Allochromatium vinosum DSM 180: one gene and its partner. The protein of the gene in region 1 interacts with the protein of each later gene in a pairwise test. Links are inferred from orthologs where the notes say so. Each region holds a gene or a part of one and is shown on either strand. Other genes may lie near its edges.

Evidence for each region. The genes of interacting proteins can lie anywhere in the genome.
Region 2: the proteins of ALVIN_RS05560 (region 1) and hypB interact in binary tests that used the Escherichia coli proteins (3 or more experiments, as listed by UniProt). The link is inferred for Allochromatium vinosum DSM 180 from one-to-one orthologs.

The regions. Positions count from the first base shown.
Region 1 is NC_013851.1:1,294,090-1,301,620, forward strand. The notes cover bases 4,760-7,531. They hold ALVIN_RS05560 (FKBP-type peptidyl-prolyl cis-trans isomerase), read left to right. Parts: upstream 4,760-5,776; coding sequence 5,777-6,286; downstream 6,287-7,531. Other genes in these bases: aprA (adenylyl-sulfate reductase subunit alpha), read left to right, coding at 4,760-5,299; ALVIN_RS05555 (hypothetical protein), read left to right, coding at 5,413-5,763; ALVIN_RS05565 (hypothetical protein), read right to left, coding at 6,301-6,618; ALVIN_RS17785 (hypothetical protein), read right to left, coding at 6,727-6,885; ALVIN_RS05570 (metallophosphoesterase family protein), read right to left, coding at 6,986-7,501. In the rest of the region: ALVIN_RS05530 (MATE family efflux transporter), read left to right, coding at 1-139; sat (sulfate adenylyltransferase), read left to right, coding at 478-1,671; ALVIN_RS05540 (hypothetical protein), read left to right, coding at 2,089-2,910; aprB (adenylyl-sulfate reductase subunit beta), read left to right, coding at 2,955-3,437; more of aprA, read left to right, coding at 3,437-4,759. UniProt on the Escherichia coli protein: Folding helper with both chaperone and peptidyl-prolyl cis-trans isomerase (PPIase) activities. Chaperone activity prevents aggregation of unfolded or partially folded proteins and promotes their correct folding.
Region 2 is NC_013851.1:56,982-63,402, reverse strand. The notes cover bases 1,088-4,044. They hold hypB (hydrogenase nickel incorporation protein HypB), read left to right. Parts: upstream 1,088-2,105; coding sequence 2,106-2,984; downstream 2,985-4,044. Other genes in these bases: ALVIN_RS00260 (glycosyltransferase family 2 protein), read left to right, coding at 3,712-4,044; ALVIN_RS00265 (hypothetical protein), read left to right, coding at 3,081-3,542; ALVIN_RS00275 (SOUL family heme-binding protein), read right to left, coding at 1,146-1,826; dtd (D-aminoacyl-tRNA deacylase), read left to right, coding at 1,088-1,092. In the rest of the region: pip (prolyl aminopeptidase), read left to right, coding at 1-658; more of dtd, read left to right, coding at 655-1,087; more of ALVIN_RS00260, read left to right, coding at 4,045-4,611; ALVIN_RS00255 (NAD-dependent epimerase/dehydratase family protein), read left to right, coding at 4,608-5,642; ALVIN_RS00250 (DUF1631 domain-containing protein), read right to left, coding at 5,599-6,421. UniProt on the Escherichia coli protein: Involved in the maturation of [NiFe] hydrogenases. Required for nickel insertion into the metal center of the hydrogenase. Exhibits a low intrinsic GTPase activity, which is essential for nickel insertion.

The DNA of each region.
Region 1 (7,531 bases):
CGGTGTGACCGTGCTGCCCATATTCATCGGTATCGACGGCGTCTGGGTGGCAATCCCGCTGGCGGAGTTACTGGCACTGGGAGTGGCGCTCCTGCTGGTTCATGGAACACACAAGAAATTGTTTGGGCATCACATCTAGATCCATGCCGGCCTGACATCCGCACTGACTCGGACGCCCAATGGCGCGGCGCTCCGTCGGGCGCCGGTTACGGCGGACGTTAGCCACGCCCGCGAGGTGGTCGTCGGCCCGATAGCCGCCTGGAATGTGCCTTCAGACATCCCGAGTCAGGTACAGGCCGAGCGCCCGATCAGGCCGGCGACGCCCGTCGATAAGAATCGACTAAAAAGCTTTCACAAAACCGCAGCTTTTCTGCTATTTTCCCCGACCAAACGGCGATCGCCTCGCTCAGGCTACGAACTCAGGCGGATGCAACGCATCCAGTGGCGTCTTCACCCTCTGTCGAAGGAGGTTCGTGCATGATCAAGCCAGTCGGCTCTGATGAACTCAGGCCGCGTTTCGTCTATGACCCCGAGCAGCACCACCGACTCTCGAGCGAAGCCGAGTCGCTGCCCTCGGTGATCGTCAGCTCCCAGGCGGCCGGCAATGCCGTCATGCTGGGCGCCGGGTATTTCAGCCCGCTCGACGGGTTCATGAATCTGGCCGACGCGCTCAGTAGCGCGCAGTCGATGACTCTGACCGACGGGCGCTTCTTCCCGGTGCCGCTGCTCTGTCTGCTGGAATCGGCCGACGCCATCGCCGGCGCCACGCGAATCGCACTGCGTGACCCGAACGTCGAGGGCAATCCGGTACTGGCGGTCATGGATGTCACCGCCGTCGAACAGGTCTCGGACGCGCAGATGGCCCTGATGACCGAACAGGTCTACGGCACCTCGGACCCGAAGCACCCAGGCGTCGAGACCTTCAACAGCCAGGGCCGCACAGCCATCTCGGGACCGATCCAGGTTCTCAACTTCTCCTACTTCCAGACCGACTTCCCCGACACCTTCCGCACCGCCGTCGAGATCCGCCACGAGATCCAGGAGCGCGGCTGGCAGAAGATCGTCGCCTTCCAGACCCGCAACCCCATGCATCGCGCGCACGAGGAACTGTGCAAGATGGCGATGGAGGCGGTCGAGGCCGATGGCGTCGTGATCCACATGCTGCTCGGTCAGCTCAAGCCGGGCGACATCCCGGCCCCGGTGCGCGATGCGGCCATCCGCACCATGGCCGAGCTCTATTTCCCGCCCAATACCGTGATGGTCACGGGCTACGGCTTTGACATGCTCTATGCCGGACCGCGCGAGGCGGTGCTGCACGCCTATTTCCGTCAGAACATGGGCGCGACCCACTTCATCATCGGGCGCGATCATGCCGGCGTCGGCGATTACTACGGTCCCTTCGACGCCCAGACCATCTTCGATGACGCGGTTCCGACCGACGTGCTCGCTATCGAGATCTTCCGCGCCGACAACACGGCCTACTCCAAGAAGCTTGGACGAGTCGTGATGATGCGCGACGCCCCCGACCATACACCGGATGACTTTATCCAGTTGTCCGGTACTCGGGTGCGCGAGATGCTCGGCCAGGGCGAGGCCCCGCCGCCCGAGTTCTCGCGTCCCGAGGTCGCCCAGATCCTCATGGATTACTACCGGTCACTCCCTCAGTCGTAGCCCAACGGAGAGCCAGTCAACTACCCCGCCCAGAAGGGCGGAGCTTGTGTAGAGCAAGCTGAGTTGACCAGCCTAAGCCCGCCTGACCAGGAGGGTCGAAAGGGGCTACGTGTGCAACAGGTCGTTAAGACTCACCGGCGGATGCTTCCTCAGTCCGCCGCTCTGAAAGGTCAGGATCAGGCTGACGAAAGGTAAAGCGTCGAAGGTCTTGATCGCCGTGCAAGCGGGAGCCGGTTGCCCACATTGGCGAGGGGAGCGACCACGCCGCGAGGCGTCGTCCGTCACCAGGCCCTTACGGGCAGAGCCTCGCGGCCCGGCAGGTGGAAAGCCTGCACCTGTTTCCGGCGGCTGAACTGTCGTAGCCGCTATCCCTCCCCGCCCTTAAGGACGGGGTTTCTCGCGGAGGAACTGATTGAGATGATTACCAGCAATCCCTTCATCGAACTATCGGCGGTTATTCCGCCGGGCGTGATGCAGGCCTATGTCGTGTTGATGATCCTTCTGGTCATCGGCGGCACCCTGCTCGACGTCAAGCACAAGAAGAGCGCCCAGTATTTCTTCGAGAAAGGCAAGTCGCTCAAGAAACTGGCCAAGCGCGAAGTCGGCGGCGCCGAGAAGATCGGTCTGGCCGTCAGCACCCTGGCCAACGAAGTTCTGGCCTCGGGCGAGTTCGAGAATCCCGATCGGCGCAAGTCCCACCTGCTCATGATGTATGGCTTCGTCACCTTCGTGGTGACGACCGCGATCCTGATCTTCGGCGTGGAAGGGGAGACCTCGGGTTTCGTGTCCCTGCTCTGGCACCTCGGCGCACTGATGGTCTGCATCGGCGGCTACTGGTTCTGGTTCAAGATCCGCGTCGACGTGCGCTCCGAGGGCCACGCCTGGCATGACGTGCATCTGTCGGATCTGTTCATCGTCTCGCTGCTCTTGACGACGACCCTGGCCCTGGTGTGGTCGCTGCTGGATTCGATGCTCATCTTCGCGCTCTTCATCGCCGCCGCCACCACGCTGTTCGGCACCGTCTACTGGTCGAAGCTGGCGCACATGTTCTTCAAGCCCGCCGCTGCCTTCCAGAAGAAGGTCGCCAAGGCCGACGGCTCGCTCGACAAGCTGCCCGAGATGCCCGAGCTGACCGATCCCATCGTCAAAGAGCGCTATCCGGACATCCCGACCTACATGGGCGAAACCCCGCCCTACATGGGCCTGGGGATCAAGCGCGAAGCGCCGACCCATTACTGATCTCACCGCGCTGAACACAGTCGAGAGAGAAGAGGATCACGAGAATGCCAACGTTCGTCTATATGACGCGCTGCGACGGTTGCGGCCAATGCGTCGACATCTGCCCGTCGGACATCATGCACATCGACACGACCATCCGTCGTGCCTACAACATCGAACCCAACATGTGCTGGGAGTGCTACTCCTGCGTCAAGGCCTGTCCGCACAACGCGATCGACGTGCGCGGTTATGCCGACTTCGCCCCGCTGGGTCACTCGGTGCGGGTGCGTCGCGACGAGGAGAAGGGCGTCATCGCCTGGCGCATCATCTTCCGCAACGGCGAGAAGGACATGAACCTGCTCGCGCCCATCACCACCAAGCCCTGGGGGCAGTGCACGCCCAAGCTCAAGGAGGTGCCGGCGCCGTCGAACGAGATGCGCGACAGCCAGCTGCTGTTCAACGAGCCCAAGTACATTCGTCTCGATGACGGCGGTCTGCATACGCTGGAGTCCAACGGCCTGAAAATGCAAGCAGGGGTGTGCTACTGATGGCTTACAAGACAATCATCGAGGACGGCATCGACGTTCTGGTCGTCGGCGCGGGCCTGGGCGGCACGGGCGCGGCCTTCGAGGCGCGCTACTGGGGTCAGGACAAGAAGATCGTCATCGCCGAGAAGGCCAACATCGATCGCTCCGGTGCCGTGGCCCAGGGTCTGTACGCCATCAACTGCTACATGGGCACCCGCTTCGGCGAGAACAACCCGGAAGATCATGTGCGTTATGCGCGCATCGACCTGATGGGCATGGTGCGCGAAGACCTGCTGTTCGACATGGCGCGTCACGTCGACTCAGCCGTGCACCAGTTCGAGGAATGGGGTCTGCCGCTGATGCGCAACCCCAAGACCGGCGCCTATCAGCGTGAAGGCCGCTGGCAGATCATGATCCACGGTGAGTCCTACAAGCCGATCGTCGCCGAAGCGGCGAAGAAGTCGGCCGACAAGGTCTTCAACCGCATCTGCGTCACCCATCTGCTGATGGACGAGAGCAAGCCCAACCGGATCGCGGGCGCGGTCGGCTTCAACGTGCGCACCGGTAACTATCACGTCTTCAAGTCCAAGACGGTCATCGTCGCCGCCGGCGGTGCCTCCAACATCTACAAGCCGCGGTCGGTGGGCGAGGGCGCGGGTCGCGTCTGGTATGCGCCCTGGTCCTCGGGGTCGGCCTATGGTCTGCTGATCGGCGCTGGCGCCAAGATGACCCAGATGGAGAACCGCATCGTGCTGGCGCGCTTCAAGGACGGTTACGGCCCGGTCGGTGCCTACTTCCTGCACCTCAAGACCTATACGCAGAACGGTCTTGGGGAGGAGTACGAGTCCAAGTGGTGGCCGCAATTGCAGGAGATGGTCGGCAAGGAGTATCTCGACCCTGAGCTTTCGCACCGCACTCATCGCCCGATCCCGACCTGTCTGCGCAACCATGCGCTGATCAGCGAGGTCAACGCCGGTCGCGGGCCGATCCACATGGTCACGATGGAAGCCTTCCAGGACCCGCATCTGGAAGAGATCGGCTGGCACAACTTCCTCGGCATGACCGTCGGTCAGGCCGTGCTCTGGGCCGCGACCGACGTCGATCCGAAGAACGAGAACCCTGAGCTGACCACCTCCGAGCCGTATGTCATGGGTTCGCACGCGACCGGCTGCGGCGCCTGGTGTTCGGGTCCGGAGGACGTTTCGCCGCCCGAGTATTTCTGGGGCTACAACCGCATGACCACGGTCGAGGGCCTGTTCGGCGCCGGTGACGCGGTCGGCGGCACGCCGCATGCGTTCTCATCCGGCTCCTTCACCGAGGGGCGTCTGGCGGCCAAGGCGGCCTGCAAGTACATCGACGACGGCAAGGCCGAGGGCATCCGGGTCTCGGACGCGCAGATCGAGCGGCGTCGCCAGGAGATCTACAAGCCGATGGAGCACTACCGGGTCTATCGCAACGAGATCACCGCCGGTTCGGTCAACCCGAACTACATCAACCCGCGTCAGGGTCTGGATCGTCTGCAGAAGCTGATGGACGAGTACTGCGGCGGCGTGACCGTCAGCTACATGACCAATGAGAATCTGCTCAACATCGGTCTGAAAAAGATGAAACTCCTGGAAGAGGATCTCGAGAAGCTGGCGGCGGAGAACATCCATGAGCTGCTGCGCGCCTGGGAGCTGAAGCATCGTCAGCTCACCTCCGAGGCGGTGCTGCATCACACCCTGTTCCGCAAGGAGACCCGCTGGCCGGGCTACTACTACCGTGGCGATGCCCTGAAGGTCGACGACGAGAACTGGCATGTGCTGACGGTGTCGCGTCGTGATCCGGATACCGGCGAGTACACCATGGAAAAGGCGCCCTGTTACCATCTGGTCGATGCCTGACGGGATCGAGCGTGCCTTGAGATGAAGTCCGGGCTCCCGGCACCGCCGGGGGCCCGGTTTTTTTCGGGACTGAAGGCTCAAACGCCGTAGCTTGAAGACGATTTGATGGTGACATGAACATCAACGATCTGACCGACGACGAAATCATCGAGATCGCGCACCCCCTGTGGGACGATCTCGTCAAGTATTCCAACAAGGGCCAGTACGGCAAGTTCATCAAGAAGTTCTCCTATAACCTGCTGCTGGGCTTGAACGAAGTCGAAATGGGCAAGCAGTTCGCGCACAGCGAGCTGTCGCGCAATCTGGTCGAGGAGCGTGATTTTCTCGGACTCATCCGGCGCGGCGAGCATGTGACGGCGCTCTACCGCGTTCGCAGTACGGCGCGCGAAGGGGAATGGCTGGGACGCATGGTGCTCGGCTATGAGAATGGCGAAGTGCGTATCTTTGCCGCGTCGATCTTCTGATTCCGAGGCCATGATGAAACAGACCATTCGCGACGATACATTCGTCGAACTGAGCTATCGCGTCATCGATCAGAAGACGGGGAACGTCCTGACGGCCGTTGAGTTTCCGCTGGGCTATGTGCACGGCCACAATTCGGTGCTTGATCCGCGCGTCATGGCGGAACTGGACGGTCGGTCGGTGGGCGAGACGATCTCGGTTCCGATCGATTGCAGCGATCTCTATGGGGCGCGTGACGAATCACTCGTCATCACGGATCTGATCGAGAACGTGCCCGAGGAATACCGCGAAGTCGGGATGCAGATCCTGATGGAGAACGAGAAAGGGGAGACCAAGACCTTTTTCGTCACCCGTATGGACGACAGGACGCTGACGATCGACGGCAATCATCCGCTGTGCGGTCGGCAGGTGGTCTTTGAGCTGGAAGTGCTGAGCGTGCGCGAGGCGACGGACGAGGAAATCGCCGCCGGCGGCACCTTGGATCAGGGACCGGACATCGGCGGATCACCGACACGGCCGATCTGACCGGGGTTCGGACTTTACCGCGCGCTGTGAAACAGCTTTCTCATGGCGCCATAGACCTGCTCATAGGTATAGGCGTTCTCGCCCCAGTGAACGAGCGTCTCGTCGTCGGTGCGAAAGGTCAGATAGGGATGTACTTCGACGCCATCGGCCTCGATCTCGGCGAGATCGTCGATGACACCGGCGATGCTCAACGCAATGCCGGCCGTGAGGTCTTCGAGCTGGTCCGGCTCGATACCGGCCTCCTGAAGCTTGATCTTGATGCGGGTGACGATCTCAGCCGTGAATGCGGCTTGCAGATCGTTGAAGGCCGAACTGTCCAGTATCAGTTTCATGATCCGATCGAATCGTGTCGTAGGATGTGGTGAGTGTGGCGAACCGCCTCAGTCGCGATCGATGCGGTTCGCTCCTCACCGCCTCCTACAGAGCGTCCGTTTCCAGACTCAGGGACGCTTTGGAGTCTGATATGTGGCCTCTTTCTGGAACGAATCCCACATGACTTCATAGCCGACGAAGCCCTTTTCATTCGGCTGTTTCTGACGGGTCACGACGAATCGGCTACGGCCATCCGGAACCTGAGGACGGGCTTTTTGTTCGCTCATGCGTGCTGACCTTTGACGGTTGATGGGTCAATGTGTCTATGACAGAGAACAGGCTGAAGCACTATCCGGGTGCGGCAAATCCATGTCAAGCCCCGGATCGCTAGCGCTCGAGTTCCTGGAGTTCGAAGGTCATCGTCTCCAGATCCGCGAAGATCCAGGTCGCCGCCGGCGCGCCGAGTCCGGCCACAGTGCCTGGATTGACGAGCCAGGTCTGGCCGCCCTTCACGTTGTCCAGACGGCGGATCTCCGGCTCGTGGCTGTGTCCGCAGCAGACCAGGTCATGATTGCCGGCACAGGCGAACGCCTCGCCGATGTGCGGATAATGGGTCATGAAGATCCGCCGCCTGGCCAGCGTCAGATCCGCATCGTTGCCGTGATACTGAAGCTGCCCGCCGGACCCGCAGGCCAGACGCGAGATGGAGACCGGATCGCCGAGATTGTTGCCGTGGATCACATGGATCGGCAGTTCCAGCTTGAGCGAGGCCAGCAGCGTATTGGTGCCGATCAGATCGCCGCAATGCAGCACGCATTCGGCCCCGCGCGTCTTGGCCTCCGCGATGGCGGTCGCCAGCATGGGGCCGCGATCATGGCTGTCGGAAACGATGCAGATTTTCATGAGCTTCCGCCTGTCGGGTTCGAGTCCACG
Region 2 (6,421 bases), 1.2 Mb from region 1 along the record:
ACTCGGGATCGAGCGCTGGCTGGTGTTCGGCGGTTCCTGGGGATCGACGCTGGCACTGGCCTATGCCGAGACCTATCCCGAACGTGTTTCTGCACTGGTGGTGCGCGGGATTTTTCTCTGCCGCGCTGAAGAGATCCGCTGGTTCTATCAGGAGGGGGCGAACTGGGCGTTTCCCGATTTCTGGGAGGACTTCCTGGCGCCCATTCCCGAGGACGAGCACGCGGATCTGCTCAGCGCCTATCACGCGCGCCTCACCGGCGAGAACGAAGCCGTTCGGCTGGAGGCCGCGCGCGCCTGGTCGATCTGGGAGGGACGTACCGCGACCCTGCTCGCCAATCCCAACGTCCAGGCCCATTTCGCCGATCCGCACGTGGCCCTGAGTCTGGCGCGCATCGAGAGTCATTATTTCGTCAACGGGGCCTTTCTGGCGCCGGATCAACTGCTGCGCGACGCGCATCGGCTGGCCGAGATCCCCGGCGTGATCGTCCAGGGGCGCTATGATCTCATCTGTCCCATGCGCTCGGCCTGGGAGCTGCATCAGGCGTGGCCGACGGCTGAGTTGCAGGTCGTTCCGGACGCCGGGCATTCGGCCTTCGAGCCGGGGATTCGTCGCGCGCTGGTGGCGGCGACCGATCGCTTCGCGCGCGAGCTGGCATGATCGGCCTGCTGCAACGGGTCAGCGAGGCGCGGGTGGTGGTCTCGGGCGAGACGGTCGGGTCCATCGAGCGCGGGCTGCTGGTGCTGGTCGGCGTGCAGCGTGGGGATGACGAGGCACGTGCCGAGCGGCTTCTGGAGCGGCTGCTCGGCTATCGGGTCTTCCCCGATGCCCAGGATCGCATGAACCTGAGTCTGCGCGACATCGACGGCGGTCTGCTGCTGGTGCCGCAGTTCACGCTCGCTGCCGACACCAGGAAGGGCACGCGCGCGAGCTTCACCTCGGCCGCACCGCCCGATGAGGGCCAACGGCTGTTCGATCATCTGGTCGAGCGCGCGCGCAAAGCCCATCCCAGAGTCGCCACAGGGCGCTTCGGCGCCGACATGCAGGTCGGCCTGATCAACGATGGACCCGTCACCTTCTGGCTCGAAACCTGAGGACAGACTCAGGGCGGGTGAGCCGTAGTGGCGCCGTCTTCGGCCGTCGCCGATCAGGAATCGGGACTCCCCGCCAGCGGAACCAGGATCTCGTTGCGTCGCAGCATCGGCAGTGAAAACGGCCCGTTGTAACGAGCATAGATCGGCACGCCATGCGGCTGGAGTCCGTCACGCTGCAAGGCATCGAGCAGGCGCCGCTCCTCGTCGCGGTAGCGCGACTCGCTCCAGGAGCCGGAATAGCGACGCGCGGCCACACGGCCAGCCGGTTCCTCGCGCAGCCGGATACGCGGATTGTTGGGTCGGGGCAGCGCCTCCAGGGTGAACGACTCGGGCATCGCAAAGCTGATGACGTAGGTGTCGGATTCGGCGGCCGCCGGGCGCTGGGTGACGGGGGCGGTCATCTCCAGGCGCGTGCCGGCGCCTGGATCGGCTCCTGAGGACATCTCGCCCGGACGCTGGCTGACCGGCGCGGTCATGGCGATCTTCGCCTCGCCCTGATTGTCGCCGAAGATGTATCCGGCCAGAATCCTGAAGGCCTGTGAGCCGACCTCCTCGAAGGCGCCCCGAACCTCGACCTCGGCGACGCGATAGGGCTCGTAGTCGCGCAACTCGTAGTCCTCGGTCGTCTTGAGGATCTGGTAACGCGGTTCCTCGGTGGCCATGGCAAAGGCTCCTGAAAGCAATAGAACGGCGCCGAGCCAGGCGCGGGCCGTCCAGGTCTTGGAAGTGGTCATGTTGGATCTCGTGGCCATATGGCGACTGTGCTGTTTCGGTTGGCGCGCGCGGCGCGCAATCGGATTGGAGATGGGGGAGCCGTGGTTCGGGTGCAAGGCTCTCGGGAGGATGCCGGCGTCGGTAGGCGCCGGAGATCAAGCAACCTGATGTCGCACATTCACAGGCCCGAATCCGACGGCAAGGCGTCCATCAGTGACTCGACAACCCACCTCACAAAGGGACTGACCCTGGATACCGGATGACGTACACTGCCAGCTTTCGCTGGGAGGGAGTCATCCATGTGCAATACCTGCGGCTGCAACATCACACCCGGTAACGAACACCTCGTCCAGGGCGATGGACGCCATGCCCAAACCACGGACGGCAAGGCGGCCGTCGAGGTGCTTCAGGGACTGCTGTCCGAAAACGACCACCAGGCCGCGCACAATCGCGAGCATCTCGACCATCATGGCGTCCTGGCACTGAACCTGATGTCCTCACCCGGCGCCGGCAAGACCCGCCTGCTGGAAGCCACTATCGAGGCGCTCGGCCCGGAACTGCGCATCGCCGTGATCGAGGGCGATCTGGAGACCGAGAACGACGCCGAGCGCATCCGCGCCAAGGGTGTCCCGGCGATCCAGATCGCCACCGGCAGCGCCTGTCACCTCGACGCCCATCTCGTCCATCAGGCACTGCATCGCCTGGACCTCAGTCAGATCGACCTGCTCTTCATCGAGAACGTCGGCAATCTGGTCTGTCCGGCCAGTTTTGATCTGGGGCAGCATCGCAATGTGATCCTGATTTCGGTCCCCGAGGGCGACGACAAGCCGGCGAAGTATCCGGTCATGTTCCGCGCTGCCGATCTGGTGCTCTGCTCCAAATCCGATCTGCTGCCTCTGATGCCGGAGTTCGACCCCGAACGCGCCGAGCGCCATCTGCGCGCACTCGCCAGCACGGCCCCGTTCGAGAGCATCTCGGCACGCTCCCATGCGGACCTGGAACCCTGGCTACACTGGCTGCGCGACGAGTTACAGGCCCAGCGCGCACGGCTGGAACTCGGGCGTACGATTCGCCCCAACCATCAGCGCGACGGTGAGCACCGCTCGGGCCTGACGGGTATGGCGGCGCCCGGACACCATCATCACCACCATCACGAGCCGGCTCATACGCACGGCTGACAGGTCACAGACACATGGATCGGCCACCTGGCGCCCCTCGCCAGAGCCAGGACCAGGATGTTCCAAAACACCATAAAAACCCGATCTGGAGGATTCATGTCAGTGTCGTCTGTTAAGCCCAAGTCAACACGCGCCATACTCGCCTTGAGCACAGTGGCGGCCATCCTGGTCTATACGCCCGTGAGTCAGGCCTTCAATTTCGGCAACATGATGAACCCGAACCGCTGGTTCGGCGGCGATCGTGACCGCTACGACGATCCCTACTGGGGCGGACCCTATGCGCCCGGTCCCTATGGCGGCTATGGCTATCCCGGAGTCTATGGAGCACCCTATGGCCTGCCGTATGGCGTCCCAGGGTTCGGCGTGCCGCCGGCCGGCTATGGCGCGGTTCCAGCCCAGACGCCGGTGCCCTCGACACAGCCCAAGGTCGATCCAAGTGAGGTGGAGGCTCTCAAGCGCCGCATCGAGGAACTGGAGTCACGCCAGCAAGGTCCGTCGCAGCCGCCAAACCCTGAATGGCCGGCTGCTCCGGCCTTCCGCCCCATGAATCAATACTGAACCCGATCCGTGCTCGAACTGCGTTCAGGACACCGCCACGCCGTCCAGCCCGTTCACATGGCGGCGCCGAACGCGGTTCGAACGACCCGTCCGCCTGCATGGAGATACGAATCTCTGGCGGCGGCGGATTGGTCGTGACGGAAGGCTATTTCAGTCCGGAGTCCAGTGCGTGACCGAGTCCCACTCACCTGTCCCAGCCGTCAGCCTCATCCTGGTCAACTACAACGCCGGTCCATTGCTTACGGACGCGGTCGGCGCGGCGCTCGCCTCCAGCGTTCCGGTCGAAGTCATCGTCAGTGACAATGGCTCGCGCGACGACAGCCTGGAACGACTGAGACGGACACATGGCCGGGACGAGCGCCTGCGGATACTGGAAAACGGCGCCAATCTCGGCTTTGCCGCCGCCAACAATCGCGCCCTGCCCCTCGCACGCGCCGAGCGGTTGCTGTTCCTCAACCCTGACTGTCTCGTTGCGCCCGATACGCTCGAACGTCTGATCGCCATTCTCGACGCCCACCCCGAGGTCGGGATGATCGGCTGTCTGGTGTGCGATCCGGACGGCACCGAACAGGTCGCCTGCCGGCGCGCAATCCCGGATCCCTGGATCGCGCTCCAGCGCCTCCTGCGCCTGGATCGTCTGAACCGATCGGCCGCCGGACGGCGTCTGGACCAACGCCATCAGCCGTTGCCGACCGAACCGGTCGAGGTCGAGGCGATCTCGGGTTCCTTCATGCTGACGACCCGTCGGGCGCTGGAACAGGTCGGCCCGCTCGACGCGGGCTATTTCCTGCATTGCGAGGATCTCGACTGGTTCGTGCGCTTCCAGTCCGCCGGGCTGAAGATCCTGTTCGTACCGAACGTCAGTGTGATCCATCACAAGGGCGCCTGTAGCACCGGCGATCCGCTGGCCGTCGAGCGTCACAAACATCGCGGCATGGTGCGTTTCTTCCGCAAGCATCAGATGCAGCGGTATTCACGGCTGTTCGGCGGGTTCGTGATCGTCGGCATCTGGGTTCATTTCGGACTCAAGGCCGTCGTGATTCGGCTTGGCTCCAGGAGCCGTGCATGACGAACACGACTCAGGCCGCTCATCTCGGACCTGTCCTGGTGACTGGAGCGACCGGCCAGGTCGGGCGGCGCCTCGTCTCGGCCCTGCTCGAAACCGGGCATCCGGTGACCATCCTCACCCGCTCGCCTGCGGCCGCGCGACGACTGTGGCCGAGCGACCGGGTCGCGGTACATGCGGGAGACCTGACCGAGGCCGCGACGCTCGCCGGACTCGGCGAAGGTCTGAAGACCGTTTTCCATCTCGCCAGCTATGCGCCGCGTCCCGATGAGCCGGATCTCTACAACGCGCCGGATCACTGGCGCGTGACCGCCGAGGGTACGGCCAATCTGGTCGCGGCACTCACCGGATCAACGATCGAACGGCTGGTCTATGTCAGCACCGTCAAGGCGATGGGCGATCGCGCAGGCGCGCTCGGCCGGCCGGCCGGCGCCGACACGCCACCCGAGCCGGACTGTCTCTATGGCCGCGCCAAGCTCGCTGCCGAGCACAGCGTGCTCGAATTCGGCCGCGCGCACCGGACCAAGGTCAGCGTGATGCGTCTGCCGATGGTCTATGGACTCGACGGAGCCGGAAACATCGTGCGAATGGTCGAGGCGGTGGCTACCGGACGCTTTCCGCCCTGGCCGCACCAACACAACCGACGTTCGGCGATCCATGTCGAGGATGCCATCGCCGCCGCGCTCCTGATCGCCCGTCATCCCGAGACCGGTGACCGGACCTATATCGCCACCGACGGCCAGCCCTATTCGACCCGCTGGATCTACGAGCAGATCCGGCTCGCACTCGGGCAATCGGTTCCGCGCTGGACGCTACCGCTGTGGATACTGCAAGGAGCCGCGCTCGGCGGTACGCTCGTCGAGCGCGGGTTGGGGCAGCGTATGCCGCTGACACGCGATTCGCTCGCGAAGCTGACGCAGGATGCCTGGTATGACTCCAGTGCCATCACGGCCCTGGGTTTCGTGCCCCGACAGGGGCTGATGGACGAGATCAAGCGCCTGACTCGGCGGTCGTCGGCTGCATCCGCTCCATGACACGCGCCACGGCACGCTCGGTCAGTGGGTTTTGGCTCAGCAGACGCGCGGTTCCCTTGCGCAGATGCGTCGCCAGACTCGCGGCGGCGAGGGTCATGGCATTCTCGCCCTGACGATTGGTAAAGAGATAGACGCCCTTGAACTCGCTCACCCAGCTCAGACGCAAGGTGTTACGGGTTCCGCGCTCCGTCTGGAATTCGATCCAGGCACCTGGTTCGAGGGCCCGCACCAGATCGAGATGCGGATCAGCGGTCGCCGATACACCCTGGCCTGCTGAAGGCGACTTGGACGGTGCCGGTGCGCGGTCCGTCACTGGAGCGATCGGAGGAGTCGACGTCGACGTCGCCGCCCCGTTCAGCATGGCGCCTTCACCCCGCAAAGCGGCCACATGGCGCTGAATGAGCACACTGAAGAACTCGCTCCACGCCTCCTCCAGACCCAGGCGCGCCAGTCCCGAACGCAACCCCTGGATCAGGTGCGGCAGCCTGCCGATGAAGCGCTCGCGGTCCGCTGGATGGATCTTGGGCTCGACACTCCAGATCAATTCATCCATGAGCTGGAGCGCTTGGGTCCACTGCGGGTTGGCTTCACCCTGGCTCACGAACACCTCGCTGAGCACCTGACTCCAGCCCCGCTCGATGAAATCCACGATCAGGCCCGGGACACCCGGTCGGGTGATGCGCCCTTGGATCTCAGCCGCGACGCGACCGAGGGCAAGCTCCTGGCGTTCATGCCGGGCGAGTTCTTCGACGATTCCGGTCGCCTTGTCATACGACCGG